3 regions of the Streptomyces sp. NPDC057271 genome follow, and region 2 is predicted to be linked to each of the others. Evidence: riboswitches for the same ligand, from Rfam matches in the RefSeq annotation. Region 2 holds a riboswitch; each other region holds the start of a gene.
What was found. Region 2 has a riboswitch for cyclic di-AMP ahead of ACFUJR_RS35240 (M23 family metallopeptidase). Riboswitches for the same ligand answer to the same signal wherever they lie in the genome.
Positions count from the first base shown of each region.

Region 1: linked by a shared signal. The riboswitch ahead of ACFUJR_RS09795 (C40 family peptidase) and the one ahead of ACFUJR_RS35240 (M23 family metallopeptidase) in region 2 are both predicted to bind cyclic di-AMP.
Region 3: linked by a shared signal. The riboswitch ahead of ACFUJR_RS29515 (M23 family metallopeptidase) and the one ahead of ACFUJR_RS35240 (M23 family metallopeptidase) in region 2 are both predicted to bind cyclic di-AMP.

Region 1 covers NZ_JBHUYJ010000014.1:31,338-36,809, forward strand. Annotated here, with positions in the region: gene ACFUJR_RS09785 (ClpP family protease) at 1-485, shown strand, start outside; gene ACFUJR_RS09790 (hypothetical protein) at 493-798, shown strand; cyclic di-AMP (ydaO/yuaA leader) riboswitch at 1,113-1,310, shown strand; gene ACFUJR_RS09795 (C40 family peptidase) at 1,314-1,790, shown strand; gene ACFUJR_RS09800 (ATP-binding protein) at 1,936-2,394, opposite strand; gene ACFUJR_RS09805 (8-amino-7-oxononanoate synthase) at 2,553-3,719, opposite strand; gene bioB (biotin synthase BioB) at 3,864-5,159, shown strand; gene ACFUJR_RS09815 (adenosylmethionine--8-amino-7-oxononanoate transaminase) at 5,152-5,472, shown strand, end outside.
Region 2 covers NZ_JBHUYJ010000131.1:10,369-15,840, forward strand. Annotated here, with positions in the region: gene ACFUJR_RS35235 (PrsW family intramembrane metalloprotease) at 1-39, shown strand, start outside; gene ACFUJR_RS35240 (M23 family metallopeptidase) at 139-1,224, opposite strand; cyclic di-AMP (ydaO/yuaA leader) riboswitch at 1,236-1,383, opposite strand; gene ACFUJR_RS35245 (PP2C family protein-serine/threonine phosphatase) at 1,596-2,741, opposite strand; gene ACFUJR_RS35250 (MFS transporter) at 2,988-4,232, opposite strand; gene ACFUJR_RS35255 (PLP-dependent cysteine synthase family protein) at 4,229-5,269, opposite strand; gene ACFUJR_RS35260 (hypothetical protein) at 5,366-5,472, opposite strand, start outside.
Region 3 covers NZ_JBHUYJ010000085.1:16,515-21,986, forward strand. Annotated here, with positions in the region: gene ACFUJR_RS29500 (GNAT family N-acetyltransferase) at 1-1,938, opposite strand, end outside; gene ACFUJR_RS29505 (HPr family phosphocarrier protein) at 2,116-2,397, shown strand; gene ACFUJR_RS29510 (GntR family transcriptional regulator) at 2,602-3,285, opposite strand; gene ACFUJR_RS29515 (M23 family metallopeptidase) at 3,456-4,241, opposite strand; cyclic di-AMP (ydaO/yuaA leader) riboswitch at 4,254-4,420, opposite strand; gene ACFUJR_RS29520 (M16 family metallopeptidase) at 4,633-5,472, opposite strand, start outside.

The DNA of each region.
Region 1 (5,472 bases), on a different contig from region 2:
TCATCGCGCAACTCCTGCATCTGGAGTACGCCGACCCGGACCGGGACGTCTCGCTCTACATCAACTCGCCCGGCGGTTCGGTCAGCGCCATGTCGGCCATCTACGACACGATGCAGATCGTCACCTGTGACGTGGAGACCACCTGCCTCGGACAGGCGGTCTCCACCGCCGCCGTGCTGCTCGCGGCCGGCGCGCCCGGGAAGCGGCTCGCTCTGCCCGGCGCCCGGGTCGCGCTCCAGCAGCCCTCGACGGACGAGCCGTTGCAGGGGCAGCCGAGCGATCTCGCCGTCCAGGCAGGGGAATTGGTCCGGCTGCGCGCGATGCTCGCCGGCATCCTGGTCACCCACACCGGCCAGAGCCGCGAGCGGATCGACGCCGACATCGACCGCGTCACCGTGCTCGACGCGCATGCCGCCACCGCGTACGGCCTGGTGGACCACGTGGTTCAGAACCGCGGGGCGTCGGGTCGCGCCGGGGCCCGGTGAGCCGGAGATGGTCCCCGAACCGCCACCCCTGCCCGCCCTGACGCGCGCCGAGGGCGAGTTCGTCGACGCGTATCTCGAAGTCGTGGACCTGCTGGGCCGGATCAATCCATCCAGGGGATCGCATACCTATGGCGCCCTGCGGGCGGCACAGGCCCTGATGGGGAAGGCGAGCGCCCTCCGTGACGCGCTGGCGGTGATGCACGCGCGCGGGGAGACCGAGGTCCACGCGGAGACATTGGCCCGCGCGCTGCGGGTGTTGGACGGGGGGCGCCGGGCGCAGCGGGTCACTGTGCCGGAGGCTCCGGCGAGTTGACATTCCGGCGTGTCGTGTCGAGGTCCACTCGGAGCAGCGGAGCCGCAGAATCGCTCCCCCGTTCGGCGCAGTCGACGAATCGACATATGTGCGGGGTGAGTTGCACAGCAGGTGTACGCATCTGGCTGAATCGGGCGTTCCACCCCTGGTCCGGGGCTCATCGGCGAAACCTCCGAAGATCACGAAACCTGCCTGTCCACCCGAATGGATCAGTCGTGAGGAGCCTCACATAACGTCGTTTCGACTCGGATTTCGCCCTGGTTGTGGGTCAAGATCCCTCACGACGACAAGCCCCCGCCACCGCGGCGGGGCGGTCCGGGCGGACGCCGAGTCCTGCCGCTGTCCCGGATGCCTGGTCGACAGGAGTGGATCGGCAGGAGTGGAGGACCCGAGCAGTACGGGACGGCCGGCCAGTGGGGCCGTTCCTCGGGGTGAAGCCGCAGCCGCGGCCGGGCGACTTCGCCAGCCCGAACCCGACAGGTCATCCTTCACAGGCGGCTGACGAAGGGTTGCGCATGAGTGCGCAGATTCATGTCCCGTCCATGCTGTCCCGGGCCGGAGCCGTCTCGGCTCTCACCCTCGCCGCCCTCGGCGGCACGATGCTGGCGCCAGGCGCCGCACCGGAGGCCCAGGCCGCGACGTCGCACGCCGGCAAGGCGCTGAACGTCGCCGCCTCGAAGAAGGGATCGCCCTACAAGTACGGAGCGGCCGGACCGACCCGGTTCGACTGCTCGGGGCTCACGCTCTACTCGTACAAGAAGGCGGGCAAGTCGCTGCCCCGCACCGCGCAGCAGCAGTACAACAAGACCCGGCACATCAAGGCCTCCAGCCGGCAGAAGGGGGACCTGGTCTTCTTCCATTCGGGTGGAAGGGTCTACCACGTGGGGATCTACGCGGGTAGCGGCAAGATCTGGCACTCGCCCAAGACAGGCTCCTGGGTGAAGCTCGACAAGATCTGGTCGTCCAAGGTGTATTACGGCCGGGTCCGCTGACGCCTCGCCGGGTCCTCCGACGCCCCGCCGGGTCCGCTGACGCCTCGCCGGGTCCTCCGACAACACCGGGCCGGAGCCGGCGTGCCGTGCTCTGATGTGAGCTGATGCGACGAGAGGGTGCGGTGGCGCCGCCGCACCCTCGTCCTCAGGAGCCGGCCGGCTGAGGCGCGAGCGCCCGGTTCGGCGAGGCGGTCCAGGGGAGGTTGATCCAGACCGTCTTGCCGCCCTCGCTGGTCGGCGTGACGGAGAGCCGCCCGCCGGCCTCCGCCGCCAGGAAGCGGATGATGACCATCCCCCGGCCGTTGTCCTGCTGCACCGCCGCCGGAAGCCGCTTGGGCCAGCGGGGGTGGCTGTCGGTGACCCCGATGTGGAGCTGCTCCTCGCGCTCCAGGCGGACGTCGACGGTGAAGGTGGGCGACTGCCCGAAGGTGTGCTGGACGGCGTTGGTGGCCAGTTCGGAGACGATGAGCCGGACGGTGTCGGCGGTGTCACCGGCCTCCGCGAGCCCCCAGCCGGTCAGGACGTCGGCGACGTATCTTCGGGCGGCGGACACCGAGGCGGGTTCGCTCGGCAGAGTGACGGTTGCTTCCTGGTGGTCTGCCATGGCGACGCTGTCCCTTTCCCACCGGGCCCGGCCCGGATTGCGCTACGCGTCAGAGTGCCACCGATCGTGCCGCCCTGTATGGCGATCCCCCAAGATATGGGCATATTTGTCGCTCGAAGCGGTGAACTCTGCTACGGGAAACCGTATGTGAGCTGCGGTCAGAGAGCCGGAGGTGCCGTCCGCACGATCGTGGCGACGGCCTGCTCGATCTGCGCGTCCGTCAGATCCGCGCGGGCCGTGAGCCGCAGCCGGGAGACACCGTCCGGGACGGACGGCGGACGGAAGCAGCCGACGACGAGCCCCTGGTCACGGCAGTCGGCTGCCCACCGCAGCGCTGCCTCGGGCGAGGGCGCGCGGACCGACACGACGGCCGCCTCCGGGCGTACGGCGGTCAGACCGGCCGCCGTGAGCAACCCGTGCAGCGTGGTGGCGACGGTCCTGGCGCGCTCGGCGAGGCCGGGGTCGCCCTGGATCAGCCGCAGGCTCGCCAGGGCGGCGCCCACGGCGGCCGGGGCGAGGCCGGTGTCGAAGATGAACGTACGGGCCGCGTTGATCAGGTGCTCGATCACCCGGGCGGGGCCGAGGACGGCTCCGCCCTGACTGCCGAGCGACTTGGAGAGGGTGACGGTGGCGACGACGTCCGCGTCGCCGGAGAGACCGGCGGCGTGCAGGCCGCCCCGCCCGCCGTCGCCGAGCACGCCCAGACCGTGGGCGTCGTCCACGACGAGCCCTGCACCGTGGGCGCGGCCGACCTCGGCCAGCTCGGCCAGCGGGGCCTGGTCGCCGTCCACGGAGAAGACGGAATCGGACACCACGAGGGTCCGGCGGTCCGGGTGGGCCTGGAGGGTCTTGCGTACCGCCTCGGGGTCGGCGTGCGGGACCACCGCCGTCTCGGCGCGCGAGAGCCTGCAGCCGTCGACGATCGAGGCGTGGTTGCCCGCGTCGGAGACGATGAGCGCGTCACGGCCGCTGAGCGCGGTGAGCGCGGCGAGATTGGCGGTGTAACCGGAGGAGAAGACGAGGGCCGCCTCGAAACCGCAGAATTCGGCGAGTTCGCGCTCCAGACGGGTGTGCAGCCGGGTGGTGCCGGTGACGAGACGGGAACCGGTGGAGCCGGCGCCCCACCGGCGAGCGGCCTCGGCCGCCGCCTCCGTGACCTCCGGGCGGTGGGTCAGGCCGAGGTAGTCGTTGCTCGCCAGGTCGAGCAGATCCGACTCGGCCGCCCGCGGCCGGAGGGTGCGGACCAGGCCCGCCTCCGCGCGGCGGCGCGCCTCCGCGTCGGTCCAGTCGAACGGGGTCCGGCGGGTGTCCTCGTCCCGGTGCATGGGGCAGATCCTTTTGTAGGCAGCGCACAGACCCTAACCGTCCGCGGCCGGGGACAGGGTGTGGCCATGCACACACCTCAATCCGGCTCGTTTGTTCAGATCCTCCTTGGCCGCGAGGTGTGCCGTAGGCGAGGATCACCCTTTATGGACCTGCTGAACACGCTGGTGGACAAGGGGCTGCGGCGCGAGCTGCCGAGCCGTGAAGAAGCGCTCGCCGTACTGGCGACCTCCGACGACGAACTGCTCGATGTGGTGGCCGCCGCCGGCAAGGTGCGTCGTCAGTGGTTCGGGCGGCGCGTGAAGCTGAACTATCTGGTCAATCTGAAGTCGGGGCTGTGTCCCGAGGACTGCTCGTACTGTTCGCAGCGGCTCGGCTCGACGGCCGGGATCCTGAAGTACGGCTGGCTGAAGCCGGACGAGGCGTCGCAGGCGGCTGCCGCCGGTGTCGCGGGCGGGGCCAAGCGGGTCTGCCTGGTGGCGAGCGGCCGGGGGCCGACGGACCGGGACGTGGACCGCGTCGGCAAGACGATCGAGGCGATCAAGGAGCAGAACGAGGGCGTCGAGGTCTGCGCGTGCCTCGGCCTGCTCTCCGACGGCCAGGCCGAGCGGCTGCGCGCGGCCGGCGCCGACGCGTACAACCACAACCTGAACACGTCCGAGGAGACGTACGGGGAGATCACCACCACCCACACGTACCAGGACCGGGTGGACACCGTGCAGAAGGCGCACGCCGCCGGTCTGTCGGCCTGCTCCGGTCTGATCGCGGGCATGGGCGAGAGCGACGAGGACCTGGTCGACGTCGTCTACGCGCTGCGCGAGCTGGACTCGGACTCGGTGCCGGTGAACTTCCTGATCCCGTTCGAGGGCACGCCGCTCGCGAAGGAGTGGAACCTCACCCCGCAGCGCTGTCTGCGGATCCTGGCGATGGTGCGGTTCGTCTGCCCGGACGTGGAGGTCCGGATCGCGGGCGGTCGCGAGGTGCACCTGCGCTCGATGCAGCCGCTCGCGCTGAACATCGCGAACTCGATCTTCCTCGGCGACTACCTGACCAGCGAGGGCCAGGCCGGCAAGGCGGACCTCGACATGATCGCGGACGCGGGCTTCGAGGTGGAGGGCGCGGGCACCACGACGCTGCCGAAGCACCGCGCGGACGCGCTCGCGGAGGCGGGTGCGGCGGCCGCCGCGGGTGCGGTCGGCGGGTGCGGCTCCCACGCGTCGGGCGGCTGCGGACCGTCGGGGTCCGCGTCGGCGTCGGCGGGCTGCGGCTCGCACGCCGAGGCGGACGGCGGATGCGGACCGTGTGGCGGCCACGCGCCGGTCGCGGCCGCGGAGGAGTCCACGGAGGCGGAGCCCGCCGCCGAGGGCTTGCCGGGGGCCCGTCCGGACCTGGTGGCGGTACGTCGTCGCGGCGCCGGGACGGAGCTCGCGCCGAATGCGTAACGAGGAACTGCTGGCCCTGGACCGGGCGCACGTCTGGCATCCGTACGGTCCCATGCCGGGCCGTACGGACCCGATGGTCGTCGCGTCCGCGTCCGGGGTCCGGCTCCAGCTCGCCGAACCCGTCCACGGACAGGACGAGTTGGTCGACGGCATGTCCTCGTGGTGGTCCGCGATCCACGGCTACAACCACCCGGTGCTCAACGAGGCGGCGCACGGTCAGCTGGACCGGATGAGCCACGTCATGTTCGGCGGGCTCACCCACGAGCCCGCCGTCCGGCTCGCCACGCGCCTGGTGGAGATCACGCCCGAGCCG
Region 2 (5,472 bases):
TACCTCGACTACAGCGGCTACAACCCGTACCGGAGCTAAGGCGGAGCCGGCGCAGATCGGGCCGGGCCCGGGGCGTTCCGGCAGCCCTGACGTCGGGGGGAGTCGCCAGGACCGCCGAAGCCGTGGGGAGGCCCGGGGTCAGACCGAGATGCCCTTGCCCGCCAGCCAGGCCGCCGGGTCGACACCCGCGCCGCCCGGGGTGTGGACCTCCAGGTGCAGGTGCGGGCCGGTCACGTTGCCGGTCGCGCCGACGCGGCCGATGGTTTCGCCGGTGCCCACGGTCTGGCCGACGCTCGCCGTCATCGAGGACAGGTGCGCGTACCAGACCTCCGTACCGTCCTCCAGCTCCAGGACGATGCGGTAGCCGTACGAGCCGGACCAGCCCGCCGACGTGATCGTGCCGCCGTGCACCGCCTTGACCGGGGTGCCGGTGGGCGCCGCGAAGTCGAGGCCGGTGTGGTAGCCGGAGGACCACATGGAGCCGGACTGGCCGTACGTCGAGGTGAGGGTGTACGAGGACGTGGGCAGCGCGTAGCTCGCGGCGAGCTTCGCCAGGCGCTCCGCCTCGGCCTTCGCCGCGGCGGCCTCCTCGGCCTTCCGCCTCTCCTCGGCCGCGGCCTTCTCCGCCGCTTCCGCCTTCGCCGCCGCCTCGGCCGCGGCCTGATCCGCCGCCGCCTTCTCCGCCGCGGCCTTCTTGTCGGCGTCTGCGGAGGCCTGCTGCTGCTCGGCCTGCTGCATGATGCGGGCGCGCAGCGCCTCACCGGCGTCCGCCGCCGAGGCGGCGGGGGAGCCCGCGGTCTTCTCGGCGCTGTCCGCCGGAAGGGCGAGAGTGGCCGTGAGCGGCTGCGGGTTGTTCGTCCCGGAGTCCGCCTGGTCCTCACCCGAGATGAGCTCGCCGACACCGGGCAGCTCGGAGGCGTCCGGCAGGTTGAGGTCGGGAAGGGATATCGAGACCGGGGGCTTGTCCTTGGCGGTCGCCATGCCGCCCGCGCCGACGGCCGCGATGACACCGACGCCGAGGACGGTGGAGGAGCGGGCGAAGCCGGAGCGCTGCTTCACGACACGGTGACGGCCGCCCGAACGGGCCTGCTGGCGGAGGGAGTCCTCGGTGGGGTTCCACTCCCCCCACGTGGTCGCGTCGTCGTCCGTCCCGGCGGCGCCCGGGGCGCCGAACGCGTCGAACCCGTCAGAGAGACCCTCGGGAGCAGGGGTGTTGGACGCCACGGAGGCGTACTCCTTTCCTTCCTTCTCGCCTACCGGGTTAGCTGACGGGTTCGGAGCAGGAAGGTCTCCTACGGGCGGTGTCGCACGGATGCGACGGTGTCCGATTCACCCCAAGTGGTGGTTCCCCGGTTCCCTTTCAGGATTCGGCGCGTGCGCACGGCGCCGTCTCTGGCGACGACTGGGACGACCGCGCTGCGTTATCGAACGTTAATAGACACGAGGGCCGGATTCCAAGCTGTTGCCGTTGATCATTAGCGAGATTGAGCTGCTACAGCCCGATTTGATCCCGCTTCAGTACGGACCATTGACGGGACCCCGGAACTGACGGTTCGTCAATTGTTATCTCAGCGGTACCTCGTCACTACGGATGGTCACGGAACCACGGGCATCGTCCTGCGCCGCTCCGGCTGCCCCGCCGCGGGCCGGCTCACCGCGAGCAGCGCCATGTCGTCCGTGGAGCCTCCGCCCGTGTACCGGCGGACGTCGTCGACCAGCGCGTCGAGCAGTTCGTCCGGCCCCGGGAAGATCCGTCCGGCGAGCCGCTCGGCCGGATCGTAGAAGGCCCCCGAGGCATCGCGCGCCTCGGAGAGCCCGTCGGTGTAGAGAAGCAGCGTGGCACCCGGCGGGTAGGGGGCCTCGTCGGCCCGGTCCGGCCAGGCGCCCAGCTCGCCCATGCCCAGCGGCAGCGCGGGCTCGGTCGGTTCGAGGTAGGTCAGGCCGCCGTCCGCGTACAGCAGCAGCGGCTCGGGATGGCCGCGGTTCACCATCCGTACGCGCCCGTTCCCGCGCGGGATCTCGGCCAGGACGGCGGTGGTGAACCCCTCGAAGGCGTCGAGGCTGGACCGGCGCCTGCCCTCCCGCGCCAGCGCCCGCTCCAGTCGCTGGGCGACTCCCTCCAGGGTGGCCTCCTGCTCGGCCGCCTCCCGGAACGCCCCGATCACGACGGCGACCGCCTCGACGGCGTCGAGGCCCTTGCCCCGGACGTCGCCGACCACGAGCCGTACCCCGAACGGCGTGTCCTGGACGGCGAACAGGTCGCCGCCGATGAACGCGTCCGCCTGCGCCGCCTCGTACCGGGCCGCGACCTGGAGCCCGCCGATCCGGTCGGCGGGCGTCGGCAGGACGGCCTTCTGCGCGGTCTCCGCGATCACCCGCGCCGAGGCGAGCCGCTCGCCGCTGCGCAGCACGACCCGGTTCACCAGCAGGGCGAGGGCGGAGACGGTGACGACGGTCAGCGTCTCCGTGAGGGAGGGGACTTCGCCGACGGTGCCGTTGTAGAGGTGCAGCCCGACTCCGGCGAGGACCGCGGCGATGCCCGTGAGCAGCGTCGTGAGCATGGAGAAGAACGGGGCGGCGAGGAGCGGCGCGGCCGAGAAGATCGGGGCGGCCGTGTAGGCGGGCGGGGTGGAGAGGTCGAAGACGACACCGCCGAGGATCAGCAGCGGGGGCAGGGCGCGGAGGAACCGGCGAGTCCGCTCGGCCCGCCGACGCCCGTTCCCGTTCCCGGGCCCATTCACTGGCCCGTTCCCGTTCCCGGGCCCATTCCCGTTCCCTGACCCCTTCGCGGTTCCGTTCCCGGTCCCGAGCCCGTGTCCGTTCCCGGTCCCTGTCCCTGTCCCTTTTCCGTTGGTCCCGTTCCCCTGCCCCTGCCCCACCTGTGGTCTCCTGCCCGGTCCGTGCACGGCGACGGACGGTACCGCGCCCTCCCCAGGGTGCCGGGCGCCGCGCCGTGCGGCGACCTCCGCTCGGCCAAGTGGGTTACCTCAACTCCCCACCCGCGCGCCCGCGCTCAGCCGCCCGCCCCGCCCGAGCGCCCCCACCGCGCCCGCGCACGCCAGCCCGACCGCGCACAGCACCAGCCACGGCGTCGCCGACCACCCGGTCAGGTCGAGCAGCGCGCCCGTCCCCAGGTTCCCGAGCGTGATCCCGATCCCGCAGACGGTGTTGTAGAGCCCGTAGTGCGTGGCCACCCACCGTCCCCCCGAGAGCGCGACGACCGTGTCCATCTCGTACGGGTACAGCACCGCGTTCGCCACCGCGAGGACCGCCGCGCACAGCAGCAGGCCCCCGATCCCGGGTACCGCGGGCGGCAGCAGGAACGCGGCGCCCATCAGCACCAGGCCGAGGACCAGACACCGCTCGCGGCTCAGCCGCCGCCCGCACCAGGCCGTGATCCGCAGCTGGCCGGCGAGCGCCACGAGCGCGGAGACGACGAAGAGCGCGGTCGTCGCCGCCGTGCCGTCCGCCGCGAGCGGCAGCGCCAGATAGACCTGGAAGGACAGGACGTACGAGCCGGTCATCGCGAGCGAGAAGAGCCAGAAGGTCCGGTTGGTCAGCACCGTACGGAACTGGCCCCGTTCCCCGGCCGCCACCGCCCCCTCGCCGGCCCCCGCCTGCGCCGCTTCCCTCCCCCGTACCGGCAGGTGCCGCAGCTGCACCAGCGTCAGTACGGCGAACAGCACCGCCGCCACCACGCACGTCAGCCGGAACGACAGCCCTGTCAGCGCCACGCCCACCAGCGGCCCGAGCAGGATGCCCGCCTGGTAGTACGTGTTGAAGAGCGCGAAGGCCTCCACGCGCCGCTCCCCCGCCTCCGCCGCGAGGTAGGCACGCACGGCCGGGTTGAACAGCGCCCCCGCCAGGCCCGTCGCCACCGAGGCGGCGATCAGCACCGGAAGGGACTGGGCGAACGCGAGCGCCCCGAACCCCGCCGTCCGCAGCGCACAGCCCGCGACGATCAGCGGCTTGAAGCCGAGCCGGTCGGCGAGGGCCCCGCCGACCAGGAACATGCCCTGCTGGGAGAGGTTCCGTACGCCGAGGACGAGTCCCACGGCCCAGGCCGCCATCCCCAGCCCGTCCGAGAGATGGGCGGCGAGGTACGGCATCAGCATGTAGAAGCCGAGGTTGATGGTCAGCTGGTTGAGGAAGAGCAGCCGTACCGCCGGCTCGAAGGTGCGGCTCCGCCGCCAGATCCCGCCCTTGGCGGGAGCCGAGACCTGGGCGCTCATCGGGCCCGCTCCAGGACCCGGCGGGTCCAGCCGTCGACCCGGGCAGCGCCCTCGTACACCGCCGGCTCCTCGCGCGCCGGGGCGTCGAGCAGTCCGTGCGCCGCGCAGTACTCGTCGCTGAAGACCGTGTCGAAGTACCGCTGCGGCCCGTCCGGGAAGACGGCCGCGATCCGTGTGCCCCGCGGCCGGGTGCGGGCCAGCCACCCGGCGACGAGCGCGACCGCGCCCACGCTCCAGCCGCCCGTGGCGAACTGGCGCGAGGCCAGGCGCCGGGCGGCCCGGACCGCGTCCGCCGGGCCGACCCAGTGGATCTCGTCGAAGGCGGCGTGGTCGACGTTGCCGGGGTGGATGGAGGAGCCGAGCCCGCGCATCAGCCGCTCGCCCGCCGGGAGGCCGAAGACGGTGGAGTGGACGCTGTCGACGCCGACCAGCTCCAGGGCGGGGCTGGACGTGGCCCTCAGCGCGCGGGAGATCCCGGCGGAGTGCCCGCCGGTACCCACCGCGCAGACCAGGACGTCGATCCGGTCGAGCTGCGCGGAGAGCTCGGCCGCGAGTCCGCCGTACGCCTCGGGGTTGTCGGGGTTGCCGTACTGGTCGGGCCACCACGCCCCGTCGAGGCCGGCCAGCAGGTCCGTCACCCGGTCCATCCGCGCCTGCTGCCAGCCGCCGCGCGGACTCGGCTCCGGCACGACGTGGACCGTGGCGCCGTGGGCGACGAGCATCCGCTCGACGATCGGTTCGAGACCGGGATCGGTGACGACGTGGACGGGATGGCCGTGGAGCACGCCGGCCAGCGCGAGCCCGAGGCCGAGCGTGCCGGAGGACGACTCGACGACGGGCGCGCCGGGCCGCAGCTCTCCGCGGCGGCGGGCCTGTCCGACCATGTGGAGGGCGGCGCGGTCCTTGATGCCGCCGAAGTTGAAGCCTTCGAGCTTGGCCCAGTAGCCGTCGTCCATCCACAGCACGGGCGTGTTGCCGACGGTCTGCGCGGCGACGGAGAGGGAGGCGCCAGGCAGCGGTGTGCCGGGCCGGGGCATGCCGGGCAGCGGTGTGCCGGACAGCAGATCGGTCATCAGAAGTACGTCCTCGAAGTGGTACGCCGGAAGGGGGCCAGGTCGTGTCGAACGACCGGCTCAGTTCCGGTTCACTCCGAGGACGATCAGCAGCCGGCCCGGCCCGGGGCCGGGACCCGCCCGGTCGCGGGCGCGGTGCCCGTGCGGATCGGCGGGGAAGGCCTCGT
Region 3 (5,472 bases), on a different contig from region 2:
GCGGGCCGGCGGGCGTGTGCTCGTGGCCGCCGAGAGTGCCTCCGCCAGGCCGCCCATCTCCACGTGGACCACGACCACGGGCTTCGCCGGGGAGGGGGCGGAGGCGACCGCCTCACGAAGGTACGCCGCGAGGACCTCGCCGTCCCCGGACTCCACGGCCCCGTTCTCGCCGACCCACGGGATCGCGGTCACGACGACCGCGTCGCACGCGTCGTCCGTGAGCGCAGCCGTCAGCGCGGCGCGGAAGTCCGCGGGGCTCGCGCCCGTCGTCAGGTCCAGCGGACGGTGCGGACGGAGTCCCTCCGTCAGACAGGCGTCATACGTCAGCAGCCCGAGCGACTCGGAGTTGCCGAGGATCGCCACCCGCGGCCCGGCGGGCAGCGGCTGGCCCGCCAGGAGCAGCCCCGCGTCGACGAGTTCGGTCACCGTGTCGACGCGGATGACCCCTGCCTGCCGGAGCAGCGCGGAGACCGTGGCGTGCGGGATCCGGGTGACCGGCACCCGGTGCCCCGGCGGCGCGCTCCCGCTGTGCCGCGCCCCCTTGACCACCACGACCGGCTTGACCGCCGCCGTGCGCCGGGCGAGCCGGGTGAACTTCCGGGGGTTCCCGATGGACTCCAGATACAGCAGGACGACGTCCGTCTCCGGGTCGTCGTACCAGTGCTGGAGGAAGTCGTTGCCGGAGACGTCCGCCCGGTTGCCCGCCGAGATGAAGGAGGAGATGCCCGCGCCGTGCCGGTGCAGCCCGGCGAGGAGAGCGATCCCGATCGCGCCGGACTGGGTGAAGAGCCCGATGCGCCCGGCGGTCGGCGCCTGCGGCGCGAGCGAGGCGTTCAGTCGCACACCGGGCGAGGTGTTGATGATCCCGAAGGCGTTCGGCCCGATGATCCGCATCCCGTACGAGCGGGCCTGCCGCACCAGTTCCCGCTGCCGGTCCCGGCCCTCCGCCGTCCCCGTCTCCGCGTAGCCCGCCGAGAGCACGACGAGCCCCCGCACCCCGTGCTCCCCGCAGTCGGCGACCGCCTCCGGCACGCGTTCGGCGGGCACGGCCACGATCGCGAGGTCCACCGGCTCGCCGATGTCCCCGACGGAGCGGAAGGCCGGCACTCCGGCGAGCGTGTCGGTGTCCTCGGGGAGCGCGCGGTTCACCGCGTACGTCCGTCCGCCGAACCCGCCGTCCAGGAGGTTGCGCAGGACCGCCCGGCCCACGCCGCCCGGTGTGCGTCCGGCGCCGACGACGGCGACCGAGCCGGGTGTGAGGAGCCGCTGCACGGAACGCGCCTCTGCCCGCTGCTCCCGCGCGCGCTGCACGGCGAGCGAGCGGTCCGTGGGCTCCAGGTCGAGGTGGAGCCGTACCGAACCGTCCTCGAAGCTCCGCTTCTGCGTGTATCCCGCGTCGGTGAAGACCTTGATCATCTTGGTGTTCGCGGGCAGCACCTCCGCCGCGAACCGCCGGATGTCGCGCTCGCGCGCCACCGCCGCGATGTGTTCGAGCAGCGCGGAAGCCACGCCCCTCCCCTGGTGCGCGTCCTGCACCAGGAAGGCGACCTCGGCCTCGTCGGCAGGCGCGGAGGCGGGCATGCCGCGGTCGTCGATCCGGTCGTACCGCACGGTGGCGATGAACTCCCCGCCGACCGTCGCCGCGAGCCCCACCCGGTCGACGAAGTCGTGGTGGGTGAAGCGGTGCACGTCCTTGGCGGAGAGCCGTGGGTACGGCGCGAAGAAGCGATAGTACTTCGACTCGTCGGAAACCTGCTCGTAGAAGCTGACCAGCCGTTCGGCATCGTCTGCGGTGATGGGCCGGATGCGCGCCGTGCCGCCGTCCCGGAGGACCACGTCCGCTTCCCAGTGGTCGGGATAGGCGTGCTCCGGCTGTACCGCCTGTGCTGCCTGTACCGGCTCCGCCGGTCGGCCCGGCTGTTCCGACGCGCTCTGCATGGGGCAAGCGTACGACCGGGGTCCGACACGGGCACCGGTCGCGCGGCACCTGTGCGCCATGCAAGGTAAGGAGGACCGACCGGCCCTTCGCGCGCGGGCCGAAGGTCGGCCACGAGCACCCCGCGGCCCGTGAGAGACTGGTCTAGACAACCCGCTTGAGACTTGAAGGGCAACACCATGGCTGAGCGCCGCGTCAACGTCGGCTGGGCCGAGGGCCTGCACGCCCGCCCCGCCTCCATCTTCGTCCGTGCCGCCACGGCCTCCGGCGTCCCCGTGACGATCGCCAAGGCCGATGGCAACCCGGTCAACGCCGCGTCGATGCTCGCGGTGCTCGGTCTGGGCGCGCAGGGCGGCGAGGAGATCGTTCTCGCTTCGGACGCCGAGGGCGCCGAGGTCGCGCTCGACCGCCTGGCGAAGCTGGTTGCCGAGGGGCTCGAGGAGCTTCCCGAGACCGTCTGACCCGATCTCCGAAGAAGCCGCGCACGCCGGAGCACCGGCGGCGCGGCTTTTTCGTCCCCCCGATTCCGCGGGCACATTCCTTGCGGCGCATTACGGGCAGCGAATTATGCACGGTGCGTCGTGCACAGCGCATTTCCGAGCGCCATTCCAGGCAGGACGCAGCCGGCCCGCGAAATCTACTGCCCTTTGTATACGGCCCGCTCGTTAATTCCGGACGCTCGCGGTGTTTACGACATGTTGCGAAACCCTCACGCGCCCGCGCTCCGGGCGCTTCAGCCGGTGCAGCACCAGGGACCGTTCGGCGTGCGTCGCGGTCAGCGCACGGGCCCGTTCGGCGTCGCCGCGCGCCACCGCGTCCACGATCGCCCCGTGCTCGGCCCATGCCTCGACCGGCTGAGCCGGGAGTTCGATCGCGTACATCCAGTCGATCTTGTGCCGTAGCTGGATGAGCAGCGCGGTGAGCGCCGGACTGCCCGAGGCCTGGGCCAGCGTCTCGTGGAACCAGCCGCCGAGCGAGCGCAGATCCTCCGCCTGGCCCCGCCTGGCCCGCTCCTGCCCCAGCCTGACCAGGCCTCGCAGCACCTTGAGGTGCGCCTCGGTGCGGCGCTGCGCGGCGCGCGCGGCCCCGAGCGGCTCCAGCAGGGACCGTACGTCCAGCAGGTCCGCCGCCTCCTGCTCGGTGGGCTCGGCGACTTGGGCGCCCGCGTGGCGGCGGGTGATCACGAAACCCTCGGACTCCAGGGTGCGCAGCGCCTCGCGGACGGGGACGCGGGAGACTCCGTAACGGCGGGCGAGCTGCTCCTCGGTCAGCCGGCTGCCGCGCTCGAAGACCCCGGTGACGATGTCGTCCCGGATCGCCGTGCATACAGAGTGCGCGGGAATGCGCATGTTCGACCTCCGCCTTGATCCGCGCGAAACCGGTTCTCCGGCGACTCTATTGCAGCAGGGCATTGTTTCCGAAGGCTCCCCAGGATCCATGGATAGGTTTTTGGTCAGCGAAAAGCCCCGGCTCGGTACGAGCCGGGGCTTTTCTGAGAATCCGGGAAAGACTCGAACGGTCAGACGTTCACACCGCGGGCGCGGAGGTACGCGATCGGGTTGATGTCGGAGCCGTACTCGGCGGTCGTACGGGCCTCGAAGTGGAGGTGCGGACCGGTGGAGTTGCCGGTCGAGCCCGAGATGCCTATCTGCTGGCCCGGGGTGACGGACTGGCCGACCCCGACACTGATGGCCGAGAGGTGACCGTACTGGGTGTACGTGCCGTCGTGCATCCGGATGACGACGTTGTTGCCGTACGCACCGCCCCAGCCCGCCTCGACGACGGTGCCGGAGCCGACGGAGACGACCTTGCTGCCGGAGGCGGCGTGGAAGTCGACGCCGGAGTGGCTGCCGGAGGACCAGAGCGCACCGCCGGTCTTGTAGCCGGTGCTGACGTACGAACCGGCCACGGGAAGCTGGAAGGAGTTCAGGCGCTTGCGCTCGGCCTCACGGGCGGCGCGCTCCTTGGCCTCGCGGATCTCCTTGGCGCGGGCCTCGGCCTTGCGCTTCGCCTCGGCCTTCGCACGGGCCTCCTCTTTGCGCTTCGCCTCCGCCTCGATGGCCTCGCGCTCCTGGGCGGCGGCCTGGGCGTCGATGGTGTCGGCGAGCGAGTCGGCGGCGATGATCTGGGTCAGCCCGGTGTCCTCGACGGAGGGGGCCGCGTCCGCGTCGACGGCGAGTGCCGGGGAGGCGAGGGTTCCAATGACGCCGGTGGTGGCGAGGGTCGCGACGCCTGCGAAGCCGGCGCTGCGGCGCGCCAGACGGCTCGGACCACGATGCTTCCCGGTGGCACGGGTGAACGCCATGTAGGGGCTGTTCCTTTCCTTCCTTCTCGCCTACCGGGTTAGCTGACGGGTTCGGAGCAGGAAGGTCTCCTACGGGCCCCTCCGCACAGGTGCGAAGGCGTCCGATTCACCCCAGGGACTTCGCGTGGGTCCCCGGCTCCCCAGGCTCGCGCCTGACGGGGACTCGGCGATGACTGTCCGATGCCGCGGGTGCGGCGCGTGCAACTGGCGAACAGCCGGACCGACGCTAAGCGGACCGTCTTTCAATCACCAAACAGACACGCCTGTTTGTAAGACATGCCACAGGCCATACAGCCACCGCCTGCAGCAATACGGACAAAGGGGAGGACCCCGACGTACCGTGACGTCGGGGTCCTCCGGGGCCGCCGGACACGGCGGCCTGACGACTCGATCAGCCCGTCACCACGGTCACTTCGCCGATGCCGAGGGCGCGCACCGGCTCCTCGATCTCCGACGCGTCACCCACGAGCACGGTGACGAGACGGTCCACCGGGAAGGCGTTGACGACCGCGGCCGTCGCCTCCACCGTGCCGGTCTCGGCGAGACGCGCGTACAACTGCGCCTGGAAATCGTCCGGAAGGTGCTGCTCGACCTGGTCGGCGAGGGTGCCGGCGACCGAGGCGGCCGTCTCGTACTTGAGCGGCGCCACGCCCACCAGGTTCTGCACGGCCACGTCGCGCTCGGCGTCCGTCAGACCCTCCGCGGCGAGGGTGCGCAGCACCTTCCACAGGTCGTCAAGTGCCGGGCCGGTGTTGGGGGTGTCGACGGAGCCGCTGATGGCGAGCATCGAGGCGCCGTTGCCCTGGCCGTCGGAGCGCAGCACCTGGCCGAAGGCGCGGACACCGTAGGTGTAGCCCTTCTCCTCGCGCAGGACACGGTCCAGGCGGGAGGTGAGGGTGCCGCCGAGGCAGTACGTGCCGAGGACCTGGGCCGGCCATACGCGGTCGTGACGGTCGGCGCCGACCCGGCCGATCAGCAGCTGGGTCTGGACGGCACCCGGGCGGTCGACGATGACCACACGGCCGGTGTCGTCGGCCGTGATCGGCGGGACCGGGCGGGACGCGGCGGTGTTCCCCGTCCAGGCGCCCAGCGTCTCGGCGAGCACCTTGTCCAGGTCCACGTCGGTCAGGTCGCCGACGATCACGGCCGTGGCCGTGGAGGGCCGGACGTGCGCGTCGAAGAAGGCGCGGACGGCGGCGGCGTCGATCGTCTCCACCGTCTCCTCGGTGCC